2 regions of the Thermoanaerobacterium aotearoense genome follow, and region 2 is predicted to be linked to the other one. Evidence: riboswitches for the same ligand, from Rfam matches in the RefSeq annotation. Region 2 holds a riboswitch; the other holds the start of a gene.
The links. A riboswitch is a leader RNA that binds a small molecule or an ion and turns the genes downstream of it on or off. The one in region 2 is predicted to bind FMN.
Positions count from the first base shown of each region.

Region 1: linked by a shared signal. The riboswitch ahead of ribD (bifunctional diaminohydroxyphosphoribosylaminopyrimidine deaminase/5-amino-6-(5-phosphoribosylamino)uracil reductase RibD) and the one ahead of GSH73_RS03065 (ECF transporter S component) in region 2 are both predicted to bind FMN.

Region 1 is NZ_CP047602.1:2,646,728-2,650,059, reverse strand. Features, by position in the region: gene ilvB (biosynthetic-type acetolactate synthase large subunit) at 1-1,320, shown strand, start outside; FMN riboswitch at 1,365-1,478, shown strand; gene ribD (bifunctional diaminohydroxyphosphoribosylaminopyrimidine deaminase/5-amino-6-(5-phosphoribosylamino)uracil reductase RibD) at 1,542-2,624, shown strand; gene GSH73_RS13250 (riboflavin synthase) at 2,633-3,253, shown strand; gene GSH73_RS13245 (bifunctional 3,4-dihydroxy-2-butanone-4-phosphate synthase/GTP cyclohydrolase II) at 3,268-3,332, shown strand, end outside.
Region 2 is NZ_CP047602.1:636,206-639,537, reverse strand. Features, by position in the region: gene tsaB (tRNA (adenosine(37)-N6)-threonylcarbamoyltransferase complex dimerization subunit type 1 TsaB) at 1-112, opposite strand, end outside; gene tsaE (tRNA (adenosine(37)-N6)-threonylcarbamoyltransferase complex ATPase subunit type 1 TsaE) at 112-570, opposite strand; gene GSH73_RS03065 (ECF transporter S component) at 693-1,277, opposite strand; FMN riboswitch at 1,339-1,465, opposite strand; gene arcC (carbamate kinase) at 1,530-2,474, opposite strand; gene argF (ornithine carbamoyltransferase) at 2,577-3,332, opposite strand, start outside.

The DNA of each region.
Region 1 (3,332 bases), 660 kb from region 2:
GAAGTAGATATCGCAGGAATTACGATGCCCATAACAAAGCACAATTTTATTGTGAAATCACCTGATAAATTAGCTGACACTTTGAGAGAAGCCTTTTTTATAGCAAAAGATGGAAGACCAGGCCCTGTTCTCGTAGACATACCGAAGGATATTCAGACTGCAGATATAAACTTCGTCAAGCGGAAGGATTTTTACGTTGAAGTAAAGAAGCATCAAGCATTAGAATCAGATTTAGAGAAGGCAGCCCAGTTAATCTCATCAAGCAAAAGGCCAGTTATTTTTGCTGGTGGTGGAGTGATATGGAGCGAGGCATCGAAGAATTTGTACGATTTTGCTAAAAAGCACATGATACCTGTGGCTACTTCGCTTATGGGCCTTGGATGCTTTCCAGAAGATGATGAGTTGTCATTAGGGCTTATTGGAATGCATGGAAGCAGATATGCCAATACAGCCGTTTATAAATCAGACTTAGTGATTGCTGTAGGTGCAAGGTTTAGCGACAGAGTCGCCGGTAAAGCAGGGGGACTGGCGCCAAATGCAAAAGTCATTCACATCGATATTGATCCTGCGGAAATCGGCAAAAATATCGATGTTGATGTGCCGTTAGTAGGAGACATCAAAGAAGTCCTGTCTCTTTTAAATGGAATGATAAAAGAAAGAGAAAATAGAGAATGGATTAATGAGCTTATATCGATAAAAGACAAGACGTCATTTAAATATAAAGACGATGGAAAATTGAAGCCACAGTGGATAGTAGAAAAGGTTCAAGAGCTTGGAGGAGACAGTCTTGTAGTAGCCACAGAAGTAGGGCAAAACCAGATGTGGACTGCTCAATACTATAGATTCAAAGAACCAAGGACATTTGTCACATCCGGTGGACTTGGCACTATGGGCTTCGGACTTCCTGCATCAATAGGTGCACAAGTAGGGCGAGATGACAAAAGAGTGGTAAATATTGCAGGTGACGGCAGCATAAGGATGAATATTCATGCTCTTGAAACGATGTCGGTGTACAACATACCTGTTATAACGATAATCCTCAACAATCAGACACTTGGCATGGTTAGACAATGGCAAAATCTCCTTTACGATAAAAGATTTTCTCAGACGGATTTAAACCCGAATCTCAATTTCTCAAAAGTCGCTGAAGCCTTTGGAGTAACCGGAAGAAGAATCTACACGAAAGAAGAATTTACAGAGGCTTTTAGTGATGCATTGTCAAACAACAAGCCTTATGTTTTAGAGTGTATCATAGACAAAGATGAGATGGTTCTGCCATTTATTCCTGCTGGAGGAACCATTGAAGAGATGATAGACTAGCATTTTTATAAAATCAATGTTATAATTATAAAAACTGAATAAGATTAAACCTTCAGGGATTGGTGAAATTCCATACCGGCGGTAAAGCCCGCGAGCCTTATGGCAGATCTGGTTAGATTCCAGAGCCGACAGTATAGTCTGGATGAAAGAAGGTGAAATGGCAATTGTTATTATGCCCTGAAGTATTACATGCTTCAGGGCTAATTTTTTGAGGTGATTTTATGGAGAAATACATGAAAAGGGCATTGCAGCTTGCTAAACTTGGTGTAGGACACACAAACCCAAATCCTTTAGTAGGAGCCGTAATTGTTAAAGATGGCAGGATAATAGGTGAAGGCTATCATGAGTACTACGGAGGACCACATGCGGAAGTAAATGCATTAAAAAACGCTAAAGAAGATGTAAGTGGAGCTACGCTTTATGTGACATTGGAACCGTGTTGCCATCATGGGAAAACACCACCTTGTGTGGATGCTGTCATAAAATCAGGCATAAAAAATGTTTTTATCGCTATGGAGGATCCAAATGAACTTGTAGCAGGAAAAGGAATTAAGAAACTTAAAGAAGCTGGTTTAAATGTTTATACGGGATTGTTAAAAGATGAAGCAGAAAAATTGAATGAAGTGTTTATAAAGTACATTACAAGTAGAGAACCTTATGTGATATTAAAATCTGCTATGACAATTGATGGAAAGATATCAACTTTTACAGGCGATTCTAAGTGGATAACAAATGAAAAATCAAGGGAGCATGTCCATAAAGTTAGAGGCAGCGTTATGGCAATAATGGCAGGTATTAATACAGTTATAAAAGATAATCCACATCTTACTGTTAGATTGCAAGGATATAAAAACCCTTTAAGAGTCATTGTGGATAGTCATGGCAGGATTCCATTAGATGCAAATGTCATCATAGATAAATCTGCTAAGACATTAATAGCTACAACAGATATGATGCCACATGATAAGGTGAAGGCTTTGAAGGATTTAGGTGTTGATGTTGTTACAATCGAAAAAAAAAATAATAAAGTCCATCTGAAGAAGTTGATCCATACGTTAGGGAAAAAAGGGATAGATAGTATTCTCATAGAAGGTGGAGGAACTCTCAACTATTCTGCTTTAAAAGAAGGAATAGTAGACAAAGTTATGTTTTATATTGCTCTTAAAATAATAGGTGGAAGCAATTCATTGACGCCTGTGGAAGGTGATGGCATTGCTTTGATTAAAGACGCAATAATGGTTGAAAAGATAGATATAAAAAAATTTGACGATGACATACTTATAGAAGGTTATATAAAAAAGTAGGTGTTAAGATGTTTACAGGAATTATAGAAGAAGTTGGAAAGGTCAAAATGATTCAAAGAGGAAATATTACCAAAATGGCAGTAGAGTGCAAAAAAGCCTTAGATGGCGTGAAAATTGGAGATAGCATAGCTGTAAATGGAGTATGCTTAACGGTTACAAATATAGGCAAAGATTTATTTACATCAGATATAATGTATGAAACACTTAAAACAAGCAATTTAGGAAGTTTAAAGATAGGAAGCATTGTCAATTTAGAAAGGGCATTAAGCATATCAGGCAGGCTAAATGGACACATTGTGACGGGTCATGTTGATACCGTTGGTGCAATAATTGAGAAAAACAAAATAAACGGTACGACCACATTTAAAATTAAAATTGATGAAAGATATTCAAAATATGTGGCTGATAAAGGAAGTGTTGCTGTGGATGGAATAAGTTTGACAGTGGTAGAATCATCAGCTTCATATTTTACAGTGTCGATTATACCCCATACAGAGATCAATACAACTTTAAACATAAAAAGAATCGGAGATACCGTAAATATTGAAGTTGACATACTTTCAAAGTATGCAGAAAGGCTTTTGACGAAAAAAAACGTTGATGAATTTTTAATAGAAAATTATTTATAAGGAGATGCTCATAGATGTTTGATACTATTGAAAGCGCAATAGAAGATATAAAAAATGGAAAAATGGTCATTGTAGTCGA
Region 2 (3,332 bases):
ATATAACAGAATGTCTCAAATGATTTATAGAAAATTCACCTATTAAGCCACTTTCATCAACTAAAGCGACAGTAGCCGTCTTTGACGATGAGTCTATTGCAAGTACTTTCATCACTTCATCTCCTTAATCACTTCATCGTATTTTACACCATGTGATTCTATATCTATTATCCTCTCATCGAAAGAATCACCCATGGAAATATGTACAAATATATTTTCCTCCGGGATGAGAGGCATTATCTTTTCAGGCCACTCGATGACACAAACACCGTCGCCGTAAAAATACTCCTCATAGCCTATATCGTACAATTCCCTGTAATCATCAATCCTGTACACGTCAAAATGATAAAGTGGAATTTCACCTATATGTTCATTTACAATCATAAATGTAGGGCTTGTGATATAGTCGTAGATGCCCATACCTTTGGCAATGCCTTTTGTAAAAACTGTCTTACCTACACCTAAATCTCCAGATATAAGCACGATACTTCCTCTTTTTAGTAAACTGCCTAACTTAATCCCTATCTTTTCCGTTTCACTGAAGCTTTTTGTCTTAAAATTAATTTTCATTGAAAACACCACCGTGAAATTTATACAAATATTATATACCAAGTATACCACAAAACAAACGCCTAATGGTCCAATAAAAAAGCGCAAAAAAATAACGGAACGCTGTCCGTTATTTTAATCGGCTATATCTTCAACATTGGTGATAACTTCTTGTAAATTAAGAATGTTATAAGCGATATTACAAAACCCTTCAGTATATTAAATGGGAAAATACCGTACGCTATCAATGTCTTTAAATCAACTATATGGCTATTTACCGCCTTTCCCATTCCAACGATGGCGCTTAACGGCCAACCCATTATCTTCTGGTATAATGGCAAAAATACATAGTAGTTCAATACTGATCCTGCGATAGCCATGACAATAGTCCCTAAAATCATGGCAAATAGCGCCGATTTTTTAGATTTATTCCTCATGTAGATTACGCCAACAGTAAATACGTAAATAGATCCTACCACGAAATTTGCCACTTCTCCTATACCTGCAGATTGGCTAACTGGAAGATGTATCACGTTTTTTACTATCTCCACAAAGATGCCGTATACAGGCCCTAATGCAAATGCCGCTAAAAGAGGCGGTATATCGCTAAAATCAAATTTTAAGAAGCTTGGAAATAATGGCAATTGAAACTCTAAGTACATAAGCACAAATGCTATTGCGGAAAGCAACCCTACAGTCACAATCACTTTTGTCTTGCTGTGTTCCATAAATGACACCTCCAAATTTAAAAATCCCGAAGAAACATCTTCAGGATGAAAGCAAACAAAAATAAATCTTCTTCCATCCAGACTTTACTGTCGGCCTTGGAATCTCACCAAGTCCACCGCATCTGCGGGTCGCGGGCTCGCTTACGCTTACCGCCGGTCGGGAATTTCACCCTGCCCTGAAGACATTCTCCATTGGTTTATTCAATTCTAAATACTATAATGTCACAAATGTATCAATTTGTCAAGTATTTTTTAATCGTCAACTACAACAGTGCCTGTATTTCCTGATAAAGCATCATGAGCCCTTTCTAAAGACGTAATTATAGCCCGCCTTCCCTTTCTCGATCTGGCAAACCTTATTGCAGCCTTGACTTTCGGCATCATTGAGCCTTCTGCAAAATGGCCTTCGCTTAAATACTTCTCTATATCATGGCTTGAAATCACATCAAGAGGCTTTTCATCAGGCTTTTTGTAGTTGATGTACACTTTTTCTACAGCAGTCAATATCAACAAAATATCCGCATCCAAATCTTCTGCCAATTTTTCAGATGCCAAATCTTTATCTATCACAGCCGCCACACCCTTTAAGCTGCCATTTTCCCTTACTACAGGTATTCCTCCTCCACCTGCCGTTATGACCACAACACCGTTTCTCTCCAAAAGCTTTATTGTGTTTAATTCCACTATCTCTTTAGGCTCTGGCGATGCTACGACTCTCCTGTATCCTCTTCCGCTGTCCTCTACCATCTGATACCCTTTTTCCTTTTCCAATAGCTCTGCTTCTTCTTTAGAGTAAAAGGGCCCTATTGGTTTTGTAGGATGTAAGAATGCTTCATCATCTTTGTCTACCACAACTTGTGTGACAATAGTGGCAACATCCTTTTGTATGTTTTTCTCTTTAAAAACCTCACCTAAACATTGCTGAATCATATATCCTATCATTCCCTGACTTTCCGCGCCACAAACATCAAAAGGCATGGCTGGTATTATGTTAGAAGCCGTCTCATTCTGTATCACGATGTTTCCTACCTGTGGCCCATTTCCATGTGTCACAATGACAGAATACCCTTCTTTTATAATGTCTGCAATGTACACAGCCGTCTTTCTAACTGTATTCAATTGTGATTCGGCTGTAGGCACCATATCCTTGTCTTGCAGTGCATTTCCCCCAAGCGCAATTACTACTTTCCCTTTCATTGTATCCTCCTACTTATGCAAATAATGACATTCTACATTATATCATTTTATTCGCGATTTGAATAGTATGTGAAAAAGTCAAGGCAATTTGCCTTGACTTTTTTAGAGAATCGTCGCTATCATGACAGCCTTAATGGTATGCTTTCTGTTCTCAGCCTCGTCCCACACCCTCGACTGTTTTCCTTCGATCACTTCGTATGTTACTTCCTGTCCCTTTACAGCAGGTAGGCAGTGCAAAAATATCGTGTCAGGTCTATTTGTCTTTTTCATAAGCTCATCATTCACTTGGAAGGGCCTTAACAGCATTTCTCTCTCTTTTTGTTTTGCCTCTTCTCCCATGGACGCCCATACGTCTGTGTAAATTGCATGTGCCCCTTCTAAGCCTTCTCCAGGCACATCTGTCAGAGTAAATGTCCCGCCATTTTCAGCAGCCATTTCTCTAATCTCATTTATGTAGTCCTCTTGAGGCCAAAGCTCTCTTGGTGAATTAATCACGTAATCCATGCCCATTTTTGCACAGCCGATAGCCAGCGTATTTGCCATATTGTTTCTTCCATCGCCGACAAACACCAATTTTGTGCCTTTTAAGTGTCCAAACTCCTCTTCTATCGTCATTAAATCAGCCAAAACCTGTGTAGGATGGTATTCGTCTGTAAGTCCATTGTATACAGGCACGCCTGAATACTTTACAAGTGCTTCTACAGTGCTTTGACTGTATCCTCTGAATTCGATGGCATCAAACATCCTGCCAAGAACTCTCGCAGTGTCTTCTATGGATTCTTTCGCCCCAAGCTGAATATCATCTGTCGACAAGAAAACCGGGTGTCCTCCTTCTTCGCCAAATGCTGTCTCAAATGC